2 regions of the Sorangium sp. So ce145 genome follow, and region 2 is predicted to be linked to the other one. Evidence: riboswitches for the same ligand, from Rfam matches in the RefSeq annotation. Region 2 holds a riboswitch; the other holds the start of a gene.
The links. A riboswitch is a leader RNA that binds a small molecule or an ion and turns the genes downstream of it on or off. The one in region 2 is predicted to bind cobalamin.

Region 1 (7,717 bases), 4.1 Mb from region 2:
GCCTGCGCGTCGTACCTGCGCACCGAGTACGTGCGCGTGATCGGCCGCCGCGGCATCGGAGGCCAGACGGGGCCGTCCGGGCCCAGCGTGGGCAGCTCCGGCGCCGCCTGGTCGCCGCGCGGGAAGAAGACCTTGATGTGCGCGCCGCCCGAGCGCGCGGGGAACCCCGCGATCGCCGCGCCGCCCAGCGTGATCCGCCGCATGCGGGGGGAGATCGCGGTCGTGCGCAGCACCTCGAGGAGGCGCGGCGGGGTGCGCGCCACCGTCCTGGGTGCGGATGTCGCGACCTGATTCATGGTGACCTGTGCCATGGGGAAGCCGTCGTGGGGCAAGCTCGGCCGGTCAGCGGGCGGCTTCCTGGAGCGGTGCCTCCGCGCGGTGCCGGGGCGCCGGCCTCGCCTCGCGCGGCAGCCGGGTCGACAGGAGCTCCCACCAGTGCCCGAGCGTCGGCAGCTCGGCGAGGTCCACGAACGCGACGTCGATCCCCGCGGCGCGCCACTGCTCGACGAGCGTCATGAGCCGTATCGAGTCGAGCCCCAGATCGAGGATGCCGTCGCGATCGGAGATCGCCGAGGGGAGCTGGTCGAGGACCTCGGCCACGTCGCCGCGCAGGCGCTCGACCCACGGCGCCCGGTCCTGCGTCGCGCTGAGCGGCGCCGGCGCCGGCGCCGCCGCGTCGCGCTGCGGGGCGCTCGTCCGCTCGCGGGGCGCGAGCGCGGCCAGGACGTCGCTCGTCGGCAGCGCGACGCCGCACCGCTGCGCCACGTAGGCGATGGCCATGTCGTGCTGCTGCCGGGAAAAATCGGCGGTCCCGTCGGTCACGAGGAACGGCTGGACGTCGTTCATGAACGCCTCGCACGCGGTCAGCAGGCACCCGATGTGCGCGTACACGCCGCACACGATCAGCTGATCGCGGCCCCACCGGCGCATGAGATCCAGGAGCTCCGTTCGCTGGAAGGCGCTGTAACGCCACTTGGTGAGCACGGTGTCGGCGCTTCCCGGCGCGAGCTCGCGCACGATCTCGTGTTTGTCGGGCTGCTGCGTCAGCCCGGGCCCCCAGAGATCCGTCAGCAGACCGCGCTGGGCCCTCGTCTGCTCGGCGGGCTGCTTCGTGTAGACGACCGGGATCCCGCTCGCCGCGCACCGCTCGCGGAGCAGGCGGGCATGGGCGATCAGCTCGACCATCGGGGACGCGCTCGCGTCGTAGAAGCCGAGGAAATACTCCTGCATATCGTGGATCAAGAGGACGGAGCGCCCTGGGTCTGGCCGCCATGACGCCCGGCTCTCCGGGAGCTCCTCGGCTCGTGGCATGCGGTAGGTCTGGATGCGGGGGATGGCCATGGTCGTTCCTCTCTTCTCTCTCTCGTGATCGCAGCGCTCCTGTCGATGGAACGGGCCGCGGGCGCCGCTGCGCCGCCTGGGCCCGCGCTGTCCTCTCAGGCGCGCGCGCCCTGCGCGAGCCTGTCGGCGATCCACCGGCGGAGCGCCTTCTTGTCCACCTTGCCGACGCTCGTCGTAGGGAGGACGTCGAGCCACTCGATGCGATCGGGCACCTTGAACTGGGCGACGCCACGCTCGCGCAGGAACGCGTTGATCTCCCTCGCCGGCGGCGGCTGCCCGCGGGCCACGAGGAACGCGCACGAGCGCTCGCCGAGGTGGGCGTCCGGCATGGCGACGAGCGCCGCGTCGCGCACCGCCGGGTGGGCGAGGACGTGGTTCTCGACCTCCTCGGCCGCGATCTTCTCGCCGCCGCGGTTGATCTGATCCTTGGCGCGGCCCTCCACGACGAGGTAGCCCTCTCGGGTCCGCCGCACGAGATCGCCCGTGCGGTAGAAGCCGTCGCGCGTGAAGGCCTTCTCGTTGTGCGCGTCGGCCCTGTAATAGCCGCGGATCGTGTAGGGCCCTCGCGTGAGCAGGTGACCGATCTGCCCGGGCTCGACGTCGCGGTCGTCGTCGTCCACGACGCGGACCTCGTCGTGGGGCGAGATGGGCCGGCCCTGCGTCTCGAGCGCGGTGGCGTCGGGGTCGTCGAGGCGGGTGTAGTTCACGAGCCCCTCCGCCATCCCGAACACCTGCTGCACCTTGCAGCCCAGGGCCGGCCCCACGCGGCGCGCGACCTCCGCGGGGAGCCTGGCGCCGCCCACCTGGAGCACCTTCAAGCTCGACAGGTCGTGCCGCGCCGCCCGGGCCGCTTCCAGCCAGACCGAGGCCAGCGGCGGCACGAGCGCGGTCATCGTGACCCGCTCCCGCTCGATCCACGGGAACGCCTCGTCCGGGCTGGGGCGGCGGCAGAGCACCACGCGGCCGCCGGCGTGGAGCACGCCCAGGCTCCCGGGTGAGCTGAGCGTGAAGTTGTGCGCGACGGGGAGGACGGCGAGGTAAACGCTGCCCTCGTCGAGCCCGCAGATCTCCGCGCTGGCCCGCGCGCTGTAGAGGTAGTCGTCGTGCGTCCGCGGGATGAGCTTCGGTACGCCGGTGCTCCCGCCGGACAGCTGGAAGAACGCGACGTCCCCCGCGGCGGGCTCCGGGAGCTCGACGGGCTCCCGGTCCAGGCTGGAGAGCGCCGTGTGCTCGCCCGGCTCGCCGGCCACGAGCACGTGCCGCAAGGTCCCGACGTCGCGCCGGATCTGGCTCGCCAGCGCGCGGTAATCGAACCCGCCGTCCCGGTCGGCGATGACGTACGCGACCGCCTCGGTGTGCTCGCAGAAGTACGCGATCTCGGCGCGCCGGTGCGCGGGCAGGGCCAGCACGGGGAGCGCCCCGAGCCGGAACAGCGCGAAGCACACCTCGAAGAACTCCGTGATGTTCGGGAGCTGGACGACGACGCGATCCCCCGGCCGGAGCCCGAGGTGCAGCAGGCCCGCGGCGAGGCGATCGGCGCGCCGATCGAGCTCCCCGTAGCTCAGCCGGCGATCGCCGCTGACGAGCGCGATCCGATCCGGGTGACGCGCGGCCCGCTCGCGGAGCAGGCGCCCGAAGGTCTCGCCGCGCCAGTAGCCGGCGCGCCGGTAGAGCTCGGCCATCTCGGCCGGCCACGGAGTCCAGCCGTCGAGCGCCTGCGGTCGCGCCTGCCGGCTCTCCTCCGGAGCGCTCATGCCCGCTCCGGCGCCTCGTCGAGGCCGAGCGCGTTCAGCATGGTCCCGAGCTTGGCGGTGGTCTCGGCGAGCTCGTGCTCGCCGTTCGAACCGATGACGATCCCGGCCCCGGCATAGAGGCGGAGCGCCCGGCCGGCGACGTCGGCGCAGCGGATGACGACCGCCCACTCGCCGTCGCCGCTGGCGTCGGACCAGCCCACGAGCCCGGTGAAGAACCCGCGATCGAACCGCTCGATCGCCTCGATGGCGTCCCGGGCGCGGTCCGTGGGGTATCCGCACACCGCGGGGGTCGGGTGCAGCGCGGTGGCCAGCTTCATCGAGGAGATCGAGAGATCGCGCAGCTCCCCCGTGAGCCGGCTCGACAGGTGCCACAGCGTCGGGGTCTGCGTGAGCGAGGGCTCGTCGGGGACGCTCAGGCGCCGGCAGAACGGCCGGAGCGCGGCGGCGACGGCGTGGACGACGATCGCGTGCTCGTGCCGGTCTTTCTCGGACGCGAGCAGGGCGATCGCCCGCCGGCGGTCCTCGTCGGGGTCCGGGCTGCGGACCGCGGAGCCGGCGAGCGGATTGGCGATCACCCGGAGCCCGGAGCGGGACAGGAGCAGCTCCGGGCTCGCGCCGAGGAGCGTCCGCGCGCGCGAGGTCGGGACGCCGCGCTCCGCGCTGGAGAGCCCGGCCGTGGGATCCGACAGGTTGGCCGCGAAGGTGTAGCCGTTCCGGTTCTGCTGCGAGAGGCGCTGGAGGACGAGGCGGAGATCGACCGGCTCTCGCAGGACCATCTCCAGCATCCTGGAGAGGACGACCTTGCTCAGCGCCTCGGACCGCATCAGGCCCACCGCCGTCTCGACGCCGCGCACGTAGTCGCGGGGCTCGGGGACCTGGCGCAGCTCCTGGATGGTGATCGGCAGGTGCGACCTCGGCGATTCCGACGTGCGGTGGAGCGGGCCCGCGCTCTGGATCGCCCTCGGCACGATGAGGTGCGCCGGCGACGTGCTGTTGAACGGCACCGCGCCGACCACCATGGGGAGGCCCTGGCCGGCCCTCGACGCCGACGCGAGCACCCTCGTGACGCGGTCCGCGAGGCGGTCGCCCCGATCCGCGCCGTTCGGCTCGAGGATCATGTCGTGCACGCCCTGCGCGAGGAGGGTGCGCGTCGGCGACGCGAAGAAGAACGCCGACTCAGGGGTGTATTGCTTCAACAGCTGCCCTGCGTTCGCCGCGGGCAGCGCGACAGCGGCCGGTATCGAGATGGAACTCGTCACATTCAGCTCCGATGGGCGTCGAGAGCCACGTGGGCTCAGGTCATCGGGCGCTGGACGTCGGGTCTCGGGCCGCTCGTTTCCGATAACTGATAAGGAAAATCAGTTTCAAGTAACTCATGGCACGCGCGAGCAGGACTGTCAAGGGAGTCCCGGTTCTGTCTCGGGTGTGCGTCGCCGGTGGGCCCGTGGACGGGGCGCTCCGGGCCTTCGCTTCTGCGTTGACATCCTGCGTGACGGGTGCGACGAGTCGCCCCGCCATCGGTGCTCGTCCGGCCATCGCCTGGCGAGCTGAAAAGGGAACCCGGTGAGAATCCGGGACTGCCCCCGCAGCGGTGAACGGGAACGACCATCACCAAGAAGCACTGGGCACGCACCAGAGCAGCCTGGGAAGCGGTGATGTGTAGGAGAGCGACCGGCGACGGCCGCGGCGCCCGTGAGTCCGAAGACCTGCCGAAGGTGCGCGCGCCGGTGCTCTGGCGCGCGCTGACCTGAGCCTTCGAGGGGAAGGCGCCCAGGCTCTCGACCACCTCGCTCGCGCGCGGTGCCGTGGCCCGTCACGCAGCCCCCTCGCTTCGGCTCTCAGCTCACCCTGAGCAGCGCGGGGTCGACGCGGGCAGGCGGCGCGTGAATGGTTGATTCCTCGGATCGTCGGTCGCGTCGGCGCCGGAGCGCCGGCGTGGCGTGCTGGCTCTCGCTCGCCGCCTGCAGCGCCGTGGCGGCGCTGCCGGCCGCCCGCGCCGACGATCCGCGCAGGCCGGAGGTCGAGCAGGACGGCGGTCGCGCTGCCGCTCGGCCGGGGACCGACCCGCTGGAGGTGCGCGTCGAGGGGGATCCCATGCGCGCGCCCGCGCCGCCCAAGGACAGGTCCGTCGCGGGGTCGGTGCTGGGCCGCGAGCGCCTCACGGGCGCGGGGCTCGGGGCGGGGGACGTGCTCCGCACGCAGCCGGGCGTCCTCGTCATCGAGTCGGGCGGCTTCGGCGGGCCGGCGACCGCGGCCCTCCGGGGAGCGACGGCCACGCAGACGCCGGTGTACCTCGCCGGCGTCCGCCTGAACGACGACGTCGTGGGGACGGCGGATCTCTCCCTCGTGCCCCTCTGGCTCATCGAGCGCATCGAGATCTACCGCGGCCACGCGCCCATCGAGGCCGACCGCCTCGGCCCCGGCGGCGCGATCTTCTTCGAGCCGCGGCGGCCTTCCCGGACGACGGCCGGCGTGGGCGCCATGGCGGGCTCGCTCGGCGCGCGGCGCGGGTGGGCGTTCGCCGGCGCCAGCGCGGGCCCGGTGAGCGCGATCGTCGGGGTGAGCGCCGAGGCCGCGGAGAACCGCTACGCGTTCGTCAACGATGGCGGGACGCTCTTCGACGAGAGCGACGACAAGCTGGAGCGCCGGCAGAACGCCGACGTGCGCACGATCGACGCCTGGGCGCTCGCGCGCGTCGAGCTCGGGGGCGGCGCGATCGTCGACGTGATCGCGAACGGCACAGGCCGCGAGCAGGGCGTGCCGAGGCTCGCGCTCCTGCCGTCCCGCGAGGCGCGGGGGGAGTCGCGGCGCGCGCTGACGTCGGTCGCGGCGCGGGTGCCTTTCGGCGGAGAGGCGCAGCACACGCTCGAGGCGCGCACCTCGTTCATCGAGGCGCGGTCGGAGGTCCACGACCCCCTCTTCGAGCTCGCGCTGCTCACGCCGGAGCTCCGCCTCGCCGGCCGCCGCCTGGAGCAGACGCTCGGGGCGACGCTCTCCTTCGCCGAGCGGCTCCGGGTGCGGCCCGTGCTCTCGGTCGCGCGCGAGGACATCTCACGCGCGCCGGACGACGTCCCGCTCGCGCGGGCGCGGCGCTCGTTCGCGCGCGGCGCCGTCAGCGCGGAGGCGCGCCTCGGCGAGGGGCTCGCGCTGCACGCCCTCGCGAGCGGGGAGTGCCACGCCACCGGCGCGGACCGGGAGCGCCCTTGCGACGTGCTCGTCCCGACCGGTCGGGTCGGCGTGGAGGCGGGGAGCGACCGGCTCCGGTTCCTCGCGACCGTGGGCCGCTACGTCCGCGTCCCGACGCTCGGCGAGGTGTACGGCGTCTCCGGCGTCGTCCACGGCAACGCGGAGCTCGAGCCGGAGTCGGGCGCCACGATCGAGGCCGGGATCCGGGCGCAGACGGGGCGCGGCGCCGTGCTGCGCGGCGCCTTCATCGACGTGTTCGCGTTCGGGAGCGCGGTCTCCGGGCTCGTCGCGTACGAGAAGTCCGGTCAGGGCTACGTGAGCCCGTACAACGTCGGCCGCGCCCGCGTCGTGGGCGCGGAGCTCCTGGCCGGGGTCGAGGTGACCCGGTTCCTCCGCGCCGAGATCGCGGCGACGCTGCTCGATCCGCGGGACACGACGCCGGGGCGGACGACGAGGAACGACCTCCTCCCGTTCCGCTCGCGCCTCGTCGTCGCGCCGCGCCTGCACGCCGCGTGGAAGCGCCCGAGCGGCGCCGTGTTCTCGGGCGCGTCGGGCGAGATCCGGGCCGTGTACCAGTCGAGCCGGTACGCCGATCCCGCCGGGCTCGGCGTGATCGCGGAGCAAGCGACCCTCGACCTCGACGCGGAGGCGAGGTGGCTCGACGGGCACCTCGCGGTGAGGGGTCGCGTCGCGGACCTCCTGGACGCGCGGCGTACGGATGTCGTCGGGTTTCCGCTCCCGGGGCGGAGCGTGTTTTTCACACTGGAGTCAACATGGTGAAGATCAGTCTGTTTGCGTTCGCGATCTCGATCCCGATGCTCGGGTGCAACGTGGATTCGCCGCCGCCGTCGACGGGCGGCGTCCACGGCGGCGGCGACGGCGACGCGTGCGAGCGCGGCGTCGTCATCGTGACGAGCGACTACCAGTCGACGAACATCGCTGTGTCGGCGCTCGACGGGACCACCCTGTCGCCCTCCTTCGTGTCGAGCGGCGCGGCGAAGCCGGGGCTCAGCCTCGCGCTGTCCGGCGACGTCGACGTCCCGACGGCGGCGCCGCCGTCCGGCCGTGTGGTCCTGCTCGATCGGTTCGGCACGAACGTGATCACCTGGATGGATCTCGAGACCGCCGAGGTCCTCGCGCAGCTCCCGGTCGGGCAGGGGTTCGAGGCGAACCCTCAGGACTACATCGAGGTGGGCGCGGACCGCGCGCTCGTGTCGCGCTACGGGAGCAACCCGAGCCCGGGCGTGGAGCCGTTGGACGAGGGCGGCGATCTCCTGATCGTCGACACGAAGAAGTACTCCATCGCGGGGCGCATCGCCCTGCCGGAGGAGGAAGAGGGGCTCCTGCCGCGCCCGTCGGGGATGGCGCGCGTCGGCGACGAGGTGGTCGTGGCTCTCGGACGGCTCGCCGCGGACCTCTCGACCGTGGGTGAAGGG
Region 2 (7,717 bases):
CCGACAGGCTCGCTCCCGTCGCGTCGGCGCTCACGCCCAGCTCCTCGGCCGGCAGGCCCAGGCGGTTGACCCAGAACGTGGGATAGCCGAACCACCGGGCCCCCGCGGCGTCCCAGCCGGCGAACGCGACGAACGCGATCTCCTCGCGCGTGAGGCCGAACGCGTCGAGCGCCATCCGGTACGCGCGAGGATCCGGCTTGTACGTCCTCGCCCCATCCGTGCTGAGCACGTGCTCGAACAGGCCCCCCAGACCGGAGCTCTCGATGGCGGCCCCGAGCATCCTCGGCGTGAAGTTCGACAGGAACGAGAGCCGGATCCCCGCGTCCCTCAGCGCCCGGAGCGCTGGCAGCACGTCAGGCCACGCCCGGAGATCGAGGTACGCGCCGAGGAGCCGCGCCCGCTTCTCCTCCCCGAGATCGAGCGCCAGCGCGCGCTCGGCGAACACCAGCGCATCCGAAGTCACCTGCCAGAAGTCGGCATACTCGCCGGACGCGACCCGGAGCCACGTGTACTCGAATTGCCGGGTGCGCCACGCCTCGCTCAGCGACGCCCCCTTGTCAGGACAGAGCTCCTCCGCGAGCGCCGCGATCGGCCGCGGATCGAAGATCGGAAAGGCGTCGAAGGCGACCGCCTTGATCTTCGACCCGGCCGCCGGCCGCGGCGGCGCCGGCCCGTGCTGCGCGGCACAGGAGGCGGTCCCGGCTGGGGCCGAGCCCAGGAAGCCCGCCGCGGCCGTGCCGGTCACGCGGTGGAGAAACTCACGACGATTCGTCAACATGCCAGCCTCCATCGGATCATCGGACGTGAACCACGCGACCCGCGAGAGCGCGAGAGCGCGAGAGCGCGAGAGCGCGAGAGCGCGAGAGCGCGAGAGCGCGGGTGCGCGAGTGCGCGAGTGCGCGGGTGCGCGAACGCGCGGGTGCGGGAACGCACGCGGCAGAGCATGCGCGGTCCGCCGTTGCCCGGGGATCCGCCATCGACGTAGACTCGCCATGCACCTTTGCATGGCGCGGAGCGCTCTCCGGCAGCAGCGCCCCGCGCCCCGGAGCCATGCTCGACTGGGACGATCTGCGCTACTTCCTCGCCGTCGCGCGGCACGGCAACCTCTCCGCCGCCGCGCGCGTCCTGAAGGTCACCCAGCCGACCGTGGGGCGGCGCGTCGCGGCGTTCGAGCGGCGCCTCGGGGCGAGGCTCTTCCAGCGCTCGCCGTCGGGGTTCGCGCTGTCGGCCGCGGGCGAGAGCGTGCTCGGCCACGCCGAGCGCATGGAGCAGGACGCGCTCGCGGCCGAGCGCGCCGCCGCCGGACGCGACGCGGGCCTGAGAGGCCACCTCCGTATCACCGCGTCCGAGTGGCTCGCCACGCGCGTCCTCGGGCCGCTGCTCGTCCCGTTCCTCGCGCGCCACCCCGCCATCTCCGTCGATCTCATCGCGGACGCGCGCTGGCTGAGCCTGCCGCGGCGGGAAGCGGACATCGCCCTTCGCGCCGCCGCGTTCGAGCACCACGAGGTCTTCCAGCGCGAGGTCGCGCGGATCGGGTTCGGGCTCTATGCCTCGGAGGCCTACCTCGCCGAGCACGGCCCGCCGGACTGGGGCCGGCAGTGCGAGGGCCACACCCTCGTCACCATGAACGACGAGCCCCCGGCGATCGCCGACCTGTCGTGGGTGCGCGCCGTCGCCGCGAAGGCCCGCGTCGCCGCGCGCACCAACGGCCGCGAGCCCCAGGCGACGATGGGGGCCGCCGGCGTCGGGCTCGTCTGCCTGCCCCGCTACCTGGGCGACGCGACCGCCGGCCTCCGCCTGCTCTCGCCGCCCTCGCCGCCGCCAGGGCGCAAGCTGTGGCTCGGGGTGCACCGCGACACGCGCGGGGTGCCGCGCGTGAAGGCGCTCGTCGCGTTCGTCGCCGACGCCCTCGGGCCGCTCCGGAGCGCCCTCGACCCCGGCGCGCGGCCGCGCGCGTCAGGCGACGAGCGCCCCCGCTACCGGCCCTGATCGCCCTGGCACGCCCTGAGCTTGTCGAACGGCGCGTCGCACGTCTGGGGCAGGAAATCGGTCCTGCACTCCGGATCGCGCCCGCTCAGGCAATCGAAGAGCGACGCGATCGACGGCGCGAGGAACGTGCAGGGGATCCGGTCCGCGGAGATGACGGTCTCGCCCATGCAATCGAAGAAAGGAGCGGTCAGCGCGTTGCAGGGGCGCTGCTCGGAGAGCAGGTCGGCGCAGCGCTCGGGACACCGGAGCTCCGGACACGTGACGCCGTCGAAGAGCGAGCAGAAGAAATCGCACGAGGCCCTCTGCTCCTCGACGGAGGCCCCGCCGGAGCTCGCCGATGGCGACCCCACGGCCGCGCCAGCGCCCCCGGCGCCGTCGGAGCTCCCGGGGAGCCCGTCGACGACGACCGCCCCGCCGCAAGCGCCCGCCCCCGAGAGCGCGACGAGCGAGGCCAGGAAAGCGAAGAGCAGCGGCGTTCTCATCAGGGCATCCTAGCGCGCGGCAGGCACGGCAGGGGCGCGCGTCGAACGCCCCGCATGCCCCGCACGTCCCCCGCCGCTCACTCCACCGCCTGCGACTGCTCGATCGCGTCCTCGCGGCGCTCTCGGCGGTTGCACGCGAGCACCTTCTTGCGGACGCGCACCGCGTCGGGCGTGACCTCGACGAGCTCGTCGCCGTCGATCCACTCCATCGCCGTCTCGATCGTGAGCAGCCGCGGGCTGGCCAGGAGGACGTTCTCGTCCTTGCCGTGGTTGCGCACGTTCGACAGCTTCTTCTCCTTGATGACGTTGACGTCGGTGTCGTTCGGCCGGTTGTGCTCACCGATGATCATCCCCTCGTAGACCTCGACGCCGGGGACGATGAAGAACATGCCGCGCGGCTGCAGGTGGTGCAGCGCGTACGGGGTCGAGACGCCGGCGCGATCGGCGACGATGGCGCCGGTCGGGCGGCGCATCATCGGGCCGCCCCAGGGCGCCCAGCCGTCGAACATCGTGTTGAGCAGGCCCGTCCCGCGCGTCGCCGTCAGGAACTCGCCGCGGAAGCCGATGAGCCCGCGCGACGGCACCCGGAACTCGAGGCGGGCGCGGCCGAAGCCGGGGTTCGTCATCTTCACCATCCGGCCGCGCCGGCTGCTGAGGCGCTCGGTCACGATGCCGACGTAGGTGTCCGGCACGTCCACGACCACGAGCTCGAGCGGCTCCATCACCTCGCCGTCGATCTCGCGCGTCACCACCTCGGGGTTCGAGAGCTGCATCTCGTACCCCTCGCGCCGCATCGTCTCCACGAGGATCGCGAGCTGGAGCTCGCCGCGGCCGAGCACCACGAACGTGTCGGGCACGTCCGTCGGCTCCACCCGGATCGCGAGGTTCTTCATCGCCTCGCGCTCGAGCCGCTCCTTCAGGTGACGGCTCGTCAGGTACTTCGACTGCTTGCACTTGCCGGCGAAGGTCGACGTGTTGACGCCGATCTTCATCTTGATCGTCGGCTCCTCGACCACGATGCGCGGCAGCGCCTCGGGGTGCGCCGGATCCGCGATCGTGTCGCCGATCGTGACCGCGTCGATCCCGGCGATCGCGATCACCTCGCCCGCGACGGCGCTGTCGACCGCGACGCGCTTCAGCCCCTCGTAGGCGTAGAGCATCTTCACGTAGCCGCGCGACTGGCCGCCCTCGGCGAGGAGCGCGACGTCGGCGCCGGACCGGGCGGTGCCGCGGACCACGCGGCCGACCGCGAGCCGGCCCACGTACTCGTCGTGGGTCGTGTTGCAGACGATGACCTGGAGCGGACCGTCGGGGTCGCCGGAGGGGCCGGGGACCCGCTCGAGGATGGTCTCGAAGAGCGGCTCGAGGTCCTTCGCCTCGTGCTCGAGCTCGCGCTTCGCCTGGCCGAACTTCGCGATCGCGTAGAGCGTCGAGAAGTCCATCTGCGCGTCGCTCGCCTCGAGGTCGCAGAAGAGGTCGAACACCTCGGAGAGCACCTCGTGGGCGCGCGCGTCGCTCCGGTCGATCTTGTTGATGACCACGATGACCGGGAAGCCGCGCTGGAGGCACTTCGAGAGCACGAAGCGCGTCTGCGGCAGCGGGCCTTCGGCGGCGTCGACGAGGAGGAGCGCCCCGTCGGCCATCATGAGCGTGCGCTCGACCTCGCCGCCGAAGTCGGAGTGGCCGGGCGTGTCGACGATGTTGATCTTGACCCCGCGGTACCGGATGCTCGTGTTCTTCGCGAGGATGGTGATGCCGCGCTCCCGCTCGAGGTCGTTCGAGTCCATGACCCGCTCGGCCACGACCTCGTTCTCTCGGAAGGCGCCCGACTGGCGGAGCATGTGATCGACGAGGGTCGTCTTCCCGTGGTCGACGTGGGCGACGATGGCGATATTGCGGAGATCGTTACGGGGCATATACGGCGGCGGCCGTGTAGCACGCGACCCACGGAGGAGCGAGCCCATCCTCGCTAGAGCCCGAACGTTCGGCCTGCACGGCGGCCGCGCGTCGACGCGCTCGGATGGAGAGCGCTCGGCGCGCGCGTGGCGCAGGAGCGGCGCGCGCCGAGCGGGCGAGGGGAGCGCTAGCGATTGACAGCCGAAGGCGCACGGCCATAGGGTGCGCGCCGTGCTGGTGCCCGGGCGTTCGCCTGGGCCGAAGAGGGAACCCGGTGAAACTCCGGGGCTGCCCCGCAGCGGTAAGCGAGAACGACCTCCACCCCATGCACTGGCCCGCCGAGGGCTGGGAAGCGGTGGACAGTAGGAATCCGGTCAGACCGGAGCGCTCGCGAGCCCGAAGACCTGCCAGCGCCCGGCGGCGGGAGACATCCGGCGCCGGTTCGACCTGGGAGCCTCGAGGGAGGCGGTGAGGTCCGAGCCGGTGCAGCTCTGCCTCTGCCACGTCCCGGATACCGAACCGCCCCCCGCGTCGCCTTCCGGTCGCCCGCGGGGGCGAGAGGTCGGTCCAGCGCACCGTGCGATGGCCAGCCATTTCGTCCTCGCGGAGCTCGACGCGAGCGGCACGACGCCGCTCCGCGCGATTGCGGCGAAGGAGGACACGAATGCTGCGCGAGACGGTCACGACGAGCCACGGGCACCGCCATCCATTGCATCTGCTCGCCGCGTTATCCATGGTGCTGGCCGCCGCGCGGCCCGCGCGCGCCGAGGGCGACGCCCCCGAGGCGCCCGCTGCCCCGCCGGAGGCCGCCGCTGCAGCGCCCACCGGCGAGGGCGCGCCCGCGGGCGACGCCGCGATCGAGGTCACGATCCAGGCGGAGAAGCCGGGCAGCGAGGCCGCGTCGCGCGTCTCCGTCGGACACCGGGAGCTCGAGCTCAGGCCGAGGCTCCGGCCGGGCGACATCCTCGAGTCGGTCCCCGGGCTCTTCGCCGTGCAGCACGCGGGCGGCGGCAAGGCGAACCAGTACTTCCTCCGCGGATTCGACGCCGATCACGGGACCGACGTCGCCTTCTTCGTCGACGGCGTGCCCGTCAACATGGTCAGCCACGGCCACGGGCACGGCTTCACCGATCTCTACTTCATGATCCCGGAGCTCGTGACTGGGCTCGACGGCTATAAGGGGCCTTATTACGCGAGCATCGGCGACTTCGGTACGGCGGGCGCCGTCAACCTGCGCTTCGCCGAGAAGCTCGAGGAGAGCTACGCGCAGGTCAGCCTGGGGCAGTACGGTATCCAGCGCGGCCTCGTCATCGCCTCGCCCGATCTCGGCGACGCGTGGCGCGCGGTGGCCGCGGCGGAGATCTACCGGAACGACGGGCCGTTCCTGAGCCCGGAGCGGCTCGAGCGCTTCAACGTGTACCTGCGGGCCACGCACGATCTGGGCAACACCGGGAAGGTCCAGATGACCTGGATGTCGTACGGATCGACCTGGCACGGCTCCGGCCAGATCCCCGCGCGCGCCGTGTGCGGCGAGGGCGAGCAGGGCGGCCTGAACCCGCCGCCGTCGGCGTTCGGACAGCCGTGCATCGACCATTTCGGCGCCGTGGACCCGACCGAGGGCGGGGCGACCGAGCGGCACATGGCGTCCGTCGCGTACTCGACCGCGTGGCGGGACGCCGATCTGAGCGCGCTGGCCTACCTCGTCCGGTACCGCTTCACGCTGTACTCGAACTTCACGTTCTTCAGCGAGGACCCGGTCCGCGGCGACCAGATCGAGCAGAACGACGACCGCGCCGTCGGCGGCGCCGATCTCCGGTTCCGCAGGCAATACGAGATCGGCGGGGCGAGGTTCACGACCTCGCTCGGCGCGCAGATCCGCGCGGACGCGATCGACAAGTCCCTCCACCACGACGAGGCGCGCGAGCGGATCGAGGAGAAGAGCAGGACCCACGTCGACGAGAGCCAGATCGGCGTTTACGTCGAGCAGGACGCCCGGCTCCGGCGCTGGCTCCGCCTCGTGCTCGGGGCGCGCGCGCAGTGGATCGACGTCAACGTGGACGATCCGGGCGAGGACCTCGAGGCGGCGGGGAACAGATCGAGCGGCGCCCGGGGACAGATGCAGCTGCTCCCGAAGCTCACGGCGATCGTGTCGCCCGCCGAGGGGGTCGATCTCTTCGCCCACTTCGGGCGGGGCTTCCACTCGAACGACGCGCAGGGCGCGGTGCTGGGGGAGGGCGCGGCGACGCTGATCACGCCCGCGACGGGCTACGAGGTCGGCGTGCGGGTCGCGCCCTTGCGCGGGCTGTCGCTGAGCGGGGCCGCTTTCCTGCTCGACCTGGACTCGGAGCTGGTCTGGAGCGGCGACGCGGGCGCGACCGAGGCGTCGGGGCAGACGCGGCGCTACGGGATCGAGATCGGCGGGCGCTACCGGCTCCGGAGCTGGCTCTTCGCGGACGTGGACGCGACCTTCACCCGCGCCCGCTTCCGCGAGAACGCCGGCAACGCGAGCGCGGTCGCCCTCGCGCCGACCCAGACGCTGACCGCGGGCGTCGGCGTCCGCCCGACGCTCGGCGCGTTCACGCCGTTCGCGGCGCTGCGGGTCAAGGCGATCGGCGCGCGGCCCGCGACCGAGGACGAGTCGCTCACCGCCGAGGGGTTCACGGTCGTCGACGCCAACGCCGGGCTGCGGTGGAAGAACGTCGAGGTGGCCGTGGACATCCAGAACCTCTTCGACACGACGTGGCGCGAGGTCCAGTTCGCGAGCGAGTCGCGGCTGCCGTACGAGCCGGCCCCGGTCACCGGGATCCACTACTCGCCGGGGTGGCCGTTCACCGCGATCGGGCGGGCGACGCTGTACTGGGAGTAGGCGCCGCGCCGGCTCATGTCCGGCGGAGGTCCTCGCGCAGCGCGTCGAGCGACGCCCGGAACGCGGCTTCGCTCACGGCAGCGCCCGTCGCCGCGGGCAGGAGCTCTGCGAACATCTGCCAGGCTTCCCGGATGTCACATACCCTGTGCGGATAACGCTGACGGGCAATGAGCGTGAGCCCTGTCACGACGCTGCGAACCATCGCCGCCTGGAACCCCGAGCCCTCGAAGACGACCGCTGAGCACCTGATATATGCGCTCGCCTCCGTGAGGAAGCCCGCGATCGCCCTGCGCGCGGGCGCCGGCGGCAACGACGCCCCGCTCTCGACGAGCGTGAGCAGCCCTATGCCACGCGCGTGCTTCTTCGCGAACTCCGCGCACGCGTCCCTCAGGTGGCGCGCGGCGTCCTCGGTCGTCTCGCGGCGCCAGATGACGCAGAAGATCCGGTGCCAGGAAGCCAGGACGTAGTCCGGTTGTCTGGTGAC

Region 1: it holds a riboswitch for cobalamin, as region 2 does, so the genes downstream of both, WMF34_RS20075 (TonB-dependent receptor domain-containing protein) here and WMF34_RS04890 (TonB-dependent receptor) in region 2, are expected to answer to the same signal.

What each region holds. Positions count from the first base shown of each region.
Region 1 is NZ_CP150315.1:5,405,255-5,412,971, reverse strand. It holds gene WMF34_RS20095 (siderophore-interacting protein) at 1-311, opposite strand, end outside; gene WMF34_RS20090 (isochorismatase family protein) at 343-1,341, opposite strand; gene WMF34_RS20085 ((2,3-dihydroxybenzoyl)adenylate synthase) at 1,437-3,095, opposite strand; gene dhbC (isochorismate synthase DhbC) at 3,092-4,354, opposite strand; cobalamin riboswitch at 4,597-4,823, shown strand; gene WMF34_RS20075 (TonB-dependent receptor domain-containing protein) at 5,031-7,061, shown strand; gene WMF34_RS20070 (hypothetical protein) at 7,055-7,717, shown strand, end outside.
Region 2 is NZ_CP150315.1:1,315,783-1,323,499, forward strand. It holds gene WMF34_RS04870 (haloacid dehalogenase type II) at 1-778, opposite strand, end outside; gene WMF34_RS04875 (LysR family transcriptional regulator) at 1,051-1,989, shown strand; gene WMF34_RS04880 (hypothetical protein) at 1,977-2,471, opposite strand; gene typA (translational GTPase TypA) at 2,549-4,435, opposite strand; cobalamin riboswitch at 4,586-4,793, shown strand; gene WMF34_RS04890 (TonB-dependent receptor) at 5,032-7,233, shown strand; gene WMF34_RS04895 (hypothetical protein) at 7,247-7,717, opposite strand, start outside.